DNA from 3 places in the Streptacidiphilus alkalitolerans genome. Region 1 is predicted to be linked to each of the others. Evidence: riboswitches for the same ligand, from Rfam matches in the RefSeq annotation. Region 1 holds a riboswitch; each other region holds the start of a gene.

Region 1 (3,217 bases):
GGCGCTCGGCGGCAGCTGGACCCCGCACGGCGCCCGGATCCAGCCGGCCAAGCTGGTCCAGGGGCTGGCCCGGGTGGTCGAGGCGCTGGGGGTGACCGTGCACGAGGACACCACGGTGACCGAGATCGTCCCGGGCGGGTCGGGCGCGCCGGCCCGGGCGGTGACCGCGCGGGGCACCGTGTCGGCCCGGTTCGTGCTGCGGGCCACCGAGGGCTTCACCGCGGCGCTGCGCGGCGAGAAGCGGTCCTGGCTGCCGATGAACTCCTCGATGGTGGTCACCGAGCCGCTGCCGGCCTCGTTCTGGGAGGCGGTGGGCTGGTCCGGGCGGGAGACCCTGGGCGACATGGCGCATGCCTACATGTACGCGCAGCGCACCGCCGACGACCGGATCGCACTGGGCGGACGCGGCGTCCCGTACCGCTTCGGCTCGCGCACCGACAACGACGGGACCACCCCGCAGCGGACCGTGGACCAGCTGCGGCAGATCGTCACGGACTTCTTCCCGGCCGCCGGCTCCGCCGCCGGCGAGGTGCGGATCGACCACGCCTGGTCCGGGGTGCTCGGTGTGCCCCGGGACTGGTGTTCGACCGTGGACCTGGACCGGGCCACCGGGCTCGGCCTGGCCGGAGGCTATGTCGGCAGCGGGGTCAGCACCACCAATCTGGCCGCGCGCACCCTGCGCGACCTGGTGCTGCGCGAGCTCGGCAGCGGCTCCGACACCGCCCTGACCGGGCTGCCCTGGGTCGGGCACCGGGTCAGGGCCTGGGAGCCCGAGCCGCTGCGCTGGATCGGCGTCCACGGCATGTACGCCGCCTACTACGCGGCGGACCGGCAGGAGCGCGGCGGGCGGGCGGGCACCTCGCCCATCGCCAAGGCGGCGGACGTGGTCTCCGGGCGGCACTGAGCCGGGCCCTGACCTGGGCGCTGACCTGGGCGGCAACCCCGGGAACTGACTCTGCGGAGTCGGCTCGGGACACTCCGAGATGCGGATCGGGCGAGTCTGGCAGACCCTGGAAACCGGGGGAAGCCGGTATTCGGAAGACCGCAGCACTCGACACCTTGGGGTGCCCATGCCTGTCCTTCTGTGCCTGATCACCGCTCCACTCGGCCTCGCCGTCCTGCTCGGCATGTCCTGGTTCGAGGACCATGTCCTGCGCCCGCCCACCAGCCCGGTCGACCTGGTGGTCCAGAACGAGTCGACCGTGGAGCTGCTGCGCGCCGTCCGCGCGCCGCTGCAGCTCCCGGCCTCGACCGCGCCCCCCGCGCTGCCGCAGAGCGGGGACACCGCGGCCTGACCCCGGCCGTCCGACCTGTGTTGACGGTCGGTCGGGCGGCGTGGTGGGATCGAGCGCCAAGCTGTTCGGAGGCATGGAGAGGAAGTCCGGTGAAGGGGGAGACCCCCAGTCCGGCGCGGTCCCGCCACTGTCACCGGGGAGCGTCCCCGAGGTTCTGATCACCGGAACCCCGGGGACGCGTCGATCCGGGAGCCAGGAGACTCTCGCCCCCGGTTCGTCGATCCAGGGCGCGGACCCTGAGTGAGGACATCCACGCCATGCGCGCTGCCCTGCCGCCACCACCCCCCGGTGCCGTCCCCTTCCCCGCTCAGCCTCCCCGCTGACCGCCGTGCGCGCGAGCGCGGCCACCACGACAGCACTCGGCCTCCTCCTCGGCCACGCCGCCGATACCGTTTTCGGCGATCCCCGGCGCGGGCACCCGGTGGCCGGATTCGGACGGGCCGCCGGAGCGGCCGAGCGCCGGCTCTGGCGGGACCGCAGGGACACCGGAGCGCTGTTCACCGCGCTCTGCACGGGCTCGGTGGCCGGGGCCGCGCTGCTGGCCGACCGCGCCGCCGCCCGCACCCGCACCGGCTCGGTGCTGCTCACCGCCGCCGCCACCTGGACCGTGCTCGGCGGCGCCTCCCTGGTACGGGAGGCCAGGACCATCGGCGCCGCGCTGGAGGCCGACGACCTCGCCGCCGCCCGGGCCCGGCTGCCGTACCTGTGCGGACGCGACCCGGAGGGGCTGACCGAGCAGCAGATCGCCCGCGCGGTGGTCGAGTCGGTGGCCGAGAACACCGCGGACGCGGTGGTGAACGCGCTGGTCTGGGGCGCGGTCGCGGGGGTGCCCGGGCTGCTGGTCTTCCGCGCCGTGAACACCCTGGACGCCATGGTCGGCCACCGCTCGCCGCGCCATCTGCGCTTCGGCTGGGCCTCGGCCCGGCTGGACGACCTGGCCGGCTGGCCCGGGGCCCGGCTGACCGCGCTGCTCACCGTCGCCGCAGCCGCCGCCGGGGGGCGGCGGGGCGGCGAGACCTGGCGGGTCTGGCGCCGGGACGCCTCGGCGCACCCCAGCCCCAACGCCGGGCAGGCCGAGGCGGCCTTCGCGGGCGCGCTGGGGGTGCGGCTGGGCGGCACGCTCAGCTACGGCGCCCGGGTGGAGCACCGGGCGGTGCTGGGCGCCGAGCTGCCAGCGGTGCGGGTCGAGGACATCGAGCGGGCCTGCGTACTGTCCCGGCGGGTCGGGCTGCTGGCGGTCCTCGCCACGGCCGGGCTGAGCCTGCTGCTGCGAAGGGGACCGCGATGAAGGGCCCACTGCGCGGATCGCTGCTGGTCGCGGGCACCACCTCGGACGCCGGGAAGAGCGTGGTCACCGCCGGGATCTGCCGCTGGCTGGCCCGGCAGGGGGTCGCGGTCGCGCCGTTCAAGGCGCAGAACATGTCGCTGAACTCCTTCGTCACCAACGACGGCGCCGAGATCGGCCGGGCCCAGGCCATGCAGGCCGCGGCGGCCGGGGTGGAGCCTGAGGCGGCGATGAACCCGGTGCTGCTCAAGCCCGGGGCGGACGGGCGCAGCCAGGTGGTGGTGCTGGGGCAGGCGGTCGCCGAGGTCGGCGCGCTGGACTACCGCGAGCGCAAGCCGGCGCTGCTGCGGATCGCCCTGGACTGCCTGGCCGACCTGCGCGCCCGCTACGACGTGGTGGTCTGCGAGGGGGCCGGCTCCCCCGCCGAGATCAACCTGCGGGACCGGGACATCGCCAACATGGGCCTGGCGGTGGCGGCCGGCCTGCCGGTGGTGGTGGTCGGCGACATCGACCGCGGCGGCGTCTTCGCCGCCATGTACGGGACGCTGGCGCTGCTGTCCGCCGAGGACCAGCGGCACCTGGCCGGGTGGTTCGTCAACAAGTTCCGCGGCGACGTGCGGCTGCTGAAGCCCGGTCT
Region 2 (3,217 bases), on a different contig from region 1:
CGGCGGCCCGTACGCACCTCCGCGCCGGGCCGGACGACCCGCAGGGGGAACCCGTGGAGCTCACCGACCATCACCACCTCAGCCAGCCCGCGCTGTCGCAGCCGCAGGCCGGTCCGGCCCTCCCACGCCCGCTCTCGCTCACCGTCACCCGCCACGGCCAGAGCACCGCCAACGCCGCCTTCGCCGCCGCCGAGGCCGCCGGGGCGCTGGACACCGGCATCACCTGCCGGGACGCCGACCTCACCCTGACCGCCCTGGGCCGGGCCCAGGCGAGCGCCCTCGGCCGCAGGCTGGCCGCCCGTACCGAGGGGCCGCTGCCGCACAGCCTGTGGGTGTCCCCGTACCTGCGGGCCCAGGAGACCGCCGAGCTGGTCGTCGCCGAGATCGACCGGGCCGGGCTGCCGCTGCCCGCGGTCCGCACCGACGAGCGGCTGCGCGACCGCGAGCTGGGCATCCTGGAGATGGTCACCAAGGCCGCGATCGAGCTGTACCACCCGGCCGAGGCGGCCCGCCGCCGCCTGCTCGGCGAACTGCGCTGGCGCCCCCCGGGCGGCGAGTCGCTGGCGGACGTGGCCCTGCGGCTGCGCAGCCTGCTCCGCGACCTCTACGAGGCGGAGGAGTCGCGCCGGGTGCTGCTGGTGGCCCATGACGCGGTGGTGCTGATGCTCCGTCACATCCTGGACGACCTGGACGAGGCGGCGATCCTCGCCGTGGACCGGGCCGGCACCGTCGGCAACGCCTCGATCACCCGTTGGTCCCGCACCCCGTCCGGCCGGCTCGCGCTGGACTGCTACAACACCACCACGCACCTGGACCAGCGGACCACCTGACTAGCGGACCCGGCGGCGGCGGGAGAGGGCCAGCAGGCCCGCACCGCCGCCCAGGCACAGCAGCGAGGCCCCGGCGGCCACCGCCGTCCGCGGCGGCCCGCCGGTCTCCGCCAGCTGCGGCGCGCCGCTCGGCCGCCGGACCTGCCGCAGCACCCGGAACAGCCGGGGGTCGGAGATCCCCACCGGCAGCGCCGCGGTCTCGCCCTCCAGCGTCACCGGCGCGTAGCCGATCGCCATGGTCACCCACTGCCCGGTCGGCGCGCCGGTGGAGAACCGCATCCGCAGCGGCACCGCCGCCTTCCCGCGCGCCGCCAGGGACAGCCCCTGCGCCGGGCCGACCAGGCCCATCAGCACGCCGTTCTCGGCCACCATGGCGGACCCGTGCCAGCCGCCGCGTCCGGTCCGCCACTGCATCCGCACGTCCCCCCGGCGCAGCGACCTGCCCCGCGAGCCGAACACCACCACCGGGAGCACGCCGGCGCAGCGCGCGGGCGTGCTGTTCCCGGCCTTCAGGGTGAACCCCGACCAGGACCCGCCGGCGTAGTAGACCTTGTGCAGCTTCTGGTAGGCCAGCGCCAGCGACGGCTTGGTGAAGGTGGCCGGATCCAGCCCGCAGACCCGTACCGCCGGGGCCGCGGTCGCGACCGCCTCCGCCGTCCCGGCCGTGCCCGCCAGTAGCAGCCCCGCGGCGACCCCGGCCGCCATCCCGCGCCGCACACCCGTCCCGAGCACCGTCATCCGGTCCTGCCTCGCTCCCGCTCACGCGCGGAGGGCCTGACGCCCCCGCGAACACTCCCGAATCTGACACATCGACAGATGCCGCGCCTTCCGGCAGCGCTGCGGGGGTGACTGCGTGCACTCGCGACACTACATGTAGGGGTGCTTCTGGAAAGCACCCCTACATGTATGCTCATCTCGCTGACGACGCAGGGGAACCCGGTGCGACTCCGGGACTGCCCCGCAGCGGTGAGCGGCCGTACCCAGGTATGCGCCCGCGAGTCCGAGTACCTGCCGACAGCTCGTTCCGAGGACACCCCGGGACGACGTACGTCCGGGCCTCGCGGGTGGGCCGGGGACGCGTTCCGTGCTGCCTCCGGCGCAGCGACGTCGCGCTCCCTCCTGCCTCCCGTCAGCGGCCCACCGCCGACCGGCCGCCAACGAGGAGCGCACAGTGACGATCACCGAGACCGCAGCGACGACAGCAGTCCCGCACCAGGGCGACAGCCCCGACTCCCCCGGCACCACGCTGCTGCGCGTCCTCACCGAACGCTCCCCCGACCTCACCGAGGTGGACCCCGGCCGGGTCGCCGCCGCCGCGCTGCGCGGGCGCAGCTCCGTCGCCGACTACGCCGAGCTGCGCGGCCTGGCGATCGAGGCAGCCGCCGGGCTGATCGCCGAGGACCCGCAGTACTCCCGGCTGGCCGCCCGGCTGCTGGCCGAGGAGGTCCGCGAGGAGGCCGCGGGGCAGGGCGCGACCTGCTTCGCCGCCTCCATCGCGGTCGGCCACCGGGAGGGCCTGATCGGCGACGGGACCGCCGCGTTCGTGGCCGCCCACGCGGAGGCACTGGACGCGGTGGTCGACTCCGCCGCCGACGACCGCTTCGAGTACTTCGGCCTGCGCACCGTCTACTCCCGCTACCTGCTGCGGCACCCGATCACCCGTCAGGTGCTGGAGACCCCGCAGCACTTCCTGCTCCGGGTGGCCTGCGGGCTGCAGGTAGGAGGTGTGGAGCGCAGCGACTCGGACAAGGGTGGCGGCGGGCGGCGGGCGGGCGGCGTCGAATCCGTGGCGGAGGTGGCCGAGCTGTACCGGCTGATGAGCCGGCTCGAGTACCTGCCCTCCTCGCCCACCCTGTTCAACTCCGGTACCCGGCACCCGCAGATGTCCTCCTGCTACCTGCTGGACTCCCCGCAGGACGAGCTGGACTCGATCTACCAGCGCTACGCCCAGATCGCCCGGCTCAGCAAGCACGCCGGCGGCATCGGCCTCTCCTACAGCCGGATCCGCTCCCGAGGCAGCCTGATCCGCGGCACCAACGGCCAGTCCAACGGCATCGTGCCGTTCCTGCGCACGCTGGACTCCTCGGTCGCCGCGGTGAACCAGGGCGGCCGTCGCAAGGGCGCCGCCTGCGTCTACCTGGAGACCTGGCACGCGGACATCGAGGAGTTCCTGGAACTCCGCGACAGCACCGGCGAGGAGGCCCGCCGCACCCACAACCTCAACCTGGCGCACTGGGTCCCGGACGAGTTCATGCGCCGGGTGGACGCCGACACCGAGTGGTCGCTGTTCTCCCCCGGCGACGTGCCCGAGCTGGTCGACCTCTGGGGCGCCGAGTTCGACGCCGCGTACAGCAAGGCGGAGGCGGCCGGCCTGGCCATCCGCAGCA
Region 3 (3,217 bases), on a different contig from region 1:
CCGTTCTCCGCGCTGATCACCCGGGCGATCTCGTCGGCCCGGGCGGCGATCCCGTCCCTGATCCGCTCCGCCACCGCGAGCCGCTCCTCCAGCGGCAGCCGCGACCACGGGCCCTGGTCGAAGGACTTCCTGGCGACGGCGACGGCGCGGTCGACGTCGGCCCGGGAGGCGTGCGGGACCCGGCCGATGACCTCCTCGGTGTGCGGCGAGACCACCTCGATGACGTCCTGCCCGGCCGGGGCCACCATCTCCCCGCCGATGAACAGTTCGCCGTACTCCACTAGCTCGGTCATGGCGGTCCTCCGGATCGACATCTGACGAACCGTCACTTGGCGGTTGATAGAACTGATATCAGTTCTACTTATTGAGGGCAACGGTCGTGCAGTAGGCTCCCCGACTAGTTGTGCCAAACAAGTAACATGTTCTAGATTCTGTGCGCTCGGAGAGGACGGCAGCATGCCCGCCCACGAGACCCCCGCAAGGGTCCCCGCCCCGGCACCCGCCACCCAGGACATCGGCGGAGGAGTCTGGAGCATCACCGTCCCGATCCCGGACAACCCGCTCCGCTACACCCTGGTCTACCTGCTGGAGAGCGACCGCGGCCCGGTCCTGGTGGACACCGGCTGGGACGACCCCACCGGCCGCACCGCCCTCGCCGAGGGCCTCGCCGCGGCCGGCTTCGCCCTCGCCGACGTGCACGGCGTGATCGTCACCCACCACCACCCGGACCACCACGGGCTCTCCGCCCACGTCCAGGAGCAGTCCGGTGCCTGGATCGCGATGCACGCCGCCGAGGCCGCCGTGGTCCGCGCCCTGCACGAGAGCAGCCCCACCCACTGGCTCGGCCGGATGGCCGAGCTGATGCGCGACTCCGGCGTCCCCGATGAGCACCTGGCCGCGCTCAGCAGCTTCGGCAGCGGCAAGGCCCCGCTGGCCACCACCCTCCCGGACCGTGAGCTGGTGCACGGCGAGTCGGCCGGAGTGCCCGGCCGCGACCTGCGGGTGCTCTGGACCCCCGGGCACACCCCCGGCCACGTCTGCCTCTACCTGGACGAGCCGGGACGGCCCACCCGGCTGCTCTCCGGCGACCACCTGCTGCCGACGATCAGCCCGGTGGTCAGCCTCTACCCGGAGAACCAAGGGGACGAGCCGGCCGACCCCCTCGGCGACTTCCTCGACTCACTGGAACGGATCGCCCTGCTGGCGCCGCAGGAGGTGCTGCCCGCGCACCAGTACCGCTTCGCGGACGCGGCCGGCCGGGTCGGCGAACTGCTGGAGCACCACGCCCTGCGGCTCGCGGAGCTGCACGTCCAGCTCCAGCGGGAGCCGCTGACGCTGTGGCAGTGCGCGATGGGGATGCACTGGAACCGGCCGTGGTCGGAGCTCGGCTTCGTCTCCCGCCACCTGGCCCTGTCCGAGGCCGCCGCCCACGTCCGCCGCCTGGTCAAGACCGGCCTGGCCGAGGAACTGCAGGGCGCCGAGCCGCTGCTCTACCGCGCGACCTGAGCGGGACCGGTGGGTTGCCCGCGGCCGGGGCGCGTCGGGGCGGGGCGGAGGCGGCCGGATACAGTGGCCGCACAACTTGATCTGCTTGATCCGCCTCCTGACGGGGGAAGCCGGTGCGATTCCGGCGCTGACCCGCAACCGTTCAGCCGGAACACCCGTCAGGAAGCGAGCGGCCCCGTCGAGGTCTACGGTCGCCCCCCGCTCTTCGAAAGGCACCACCACATCATGTTCACCGCCGCCCGTCTGGGCGCCGTCGCGCTGACCGCCGCCGCCGTGCTGGCCGGTTCGGCAGCGCCCGCGCTCGCCGCCACCGCCAGCCCGGTCCCCGTTCCCGCCGGGCTCTACGGCAAGAGCGACCCGACCTACGACGGCGTGTGGCGGCAGGGCCTCAGCCTGCTCGCCCTGCACACCCAGGGGGTCACCCCGGCCGACTCGGCGATCAGCTGGCTGACCGGCCAGCAGTGCGCGGACGGCGGCTGGCCGTCCTACAACGCGGACCCGACCAAGGCGTGCACGGCGACGACCGAGGACAGCAACGCGACCTCGTCGGCGGTGCAGGCCCTGGTCGCCCTCGGCGGCCACGACGACGCCGTGACCAAGGCCGTGGCCTGGTTCAGGACCGTGCAGAACAAGGACGGCGGCTGGTCCTACAACCCCGGCACCCCGAGCGACGGCAACTCGACCGGACTGGTCGTCAGCGCCCTGTACGCGGCGAAGACCGACCCGGCGACGGTGACCAAGGACGGCAAGTCCGCACTGGACGGCCTGCACGGCTTCCAGCTCGGCTGCACGGCGGCCACGGCCGTCCAGGGCGCCTTCGCGTACCAGCCGGACAAGGCGGGCAAGCTGGTCGCCAATGACTTCGCCAGCGCGCAGGCGGCGCTGGCCGCCGGTTCCGGCTCCCTCCCGGTGGCCGCGCCGGCCTCCTCGTCCGCCTCCTCGTCCGCCTCCGCCCCGTCGTCGGCCTCTTCGTCGGCCCCGTCGTCGGCGCCCGCGGCCAACTGCTCGGACTCCAAGGGCGCCGCGTCCCAGTACCTGGCGCGGCAGCTCAGCTCCGGCAGCGGGCACCTGACCACCCAGCTGGCCGGTGCCAAGCCCGCGCCCGACTACGCCGGCACCGCCTGGGCCGCGCTCGCGCTCGCCAACAACGGCCGGTCCGACGACGCCAAGCAGGCCGTCGAGTGGCTGCGCCAGAACGGCGCGTCCTGGGCCCAGGGCAACGGCACCCCGCAGGCGACGGCCCTCGCGCTGATGATCCTGGACGCCAGGGCGACCGGGATCGACCCGCAGCGCTTCGGCACTGCCGACCTGGTCGCCCAACTGGAGGCGACCGGCCCGGCCCCGGCCGCGACCCCCGCACCGTCCTCCAGCGCGAGCGCGAGCGCCTCCGAGAAGTCCGACAAGTCCAGCAATGCCAGCTTCTCCGCCTGGTGGCTCATCCTGGTCGGTCTGGCCGCAGGCGCCGGCATCGGGATCTACATCAGCTACAGCCGCAAGACCCGCACCCGCCCGCGGCCGTGACCATGCATGTCAGAGCTGTGTGGCGCGCTGCGGTGGTGGCGGTCCTGGCCGTCGCCGCCGGGCTGATGTCGCTGGCGCCTGCTTCGGCGTCCAGCTACCGGTACTGGTCGTTCTGGGAGGGAACCGGCAGCGGCTGGACCTACCAGTCCGCCGGGCCCAACACCTACCGTCCGGCGGACGGTTCCGTCGA

Evidence for each region. Region 1 has a riboswitch for cobalamin ahead of ACEZDG_RS30935 (cobalamin biosynthesis protein). Riboswitches for the same ligand answer to the same signal wherever they lie in the genome.
Region 2: linked by a shared signal. The riboswitch ahead of ACEZDG_RS22660 (ribonucleoside-diphosphate reductase subunit alpha) and the one ahead of ACEZDG_RS30935 (cobalamin biosynthesis protein) in region 1 are both predicted to bind cobalamin.
Region 3: linked by a shared signal. The riboswitch ahead of ACEZDG_RS27955 (prenyltransferase/squalene oxidase repeat-containing protein) and the one ahead of ACEZDG_RS30935 (cobalamin biosynthesis protein) in region 1 are both predicted to bind cobalamin.

The regions. Positions count from the first base shown of each region.
Region 1 is NZ_JBHEZX010000018.1:64,990-68,206, forward strand. It holds gene ACEZDG_RS30925 (NAD(P)/FAD-dependent oxidoreductase) at 1-904, shown strand, start outside; gene ACEZDG_RS30930 (hypothetical protein) at 1,071-1,295, shown strand; cobalamin riboswitch at 1,374-1,498, shown strand; gene ACEZDG_RS30935 (cobalamin biosynthesis protein) at 1,624-2,583, shown strand; gene ACEZDG_RS30940 (cobyric acid synthase) at 2,580-3,217, shown strand, end outside.
Region 2 is NZ_JBHEZX010000010.1:65,537-68,753, reverse strand. It holds gene ACEZDG_RS22670 (histidine phosphatase family protein) at 54-830, shown strand; gene ACEZDG_RS22665 (hypothetical protein) at 831-1,568, opposite strand; cobalamin riboswitch at 1,720-1,860, shown strand; gene ACEZDG_RS22660 (ribonucleoside-diphosphate reductase subunit alpha) at 2,002-3,217, shown strand, end outside.
Region 3 is NZ_JBHEZX010000014.1:209,714-212,930, forward strand. It holds gene ACEZDG_RS27945 (aldehyde dehydrogenase) at 1-293, opposite strand, end outside; gene ACEZDG_RS27950 (MBL fold metallo-hydrolase) at 457-1,506, shown strand; adenosylcobalamin-variant (AdoCbl-variant) riboswitch at 1,601-1,671, shown strand; gene ACEZDG_RS27955 (prenyltransferase/squalene oxidase repeat-containing protein) at 1,732-3,027, shown strand; gene ACEZDG_RS27960 (SCO2322 family protein) at 3,030-3,217, shown strand, end outside.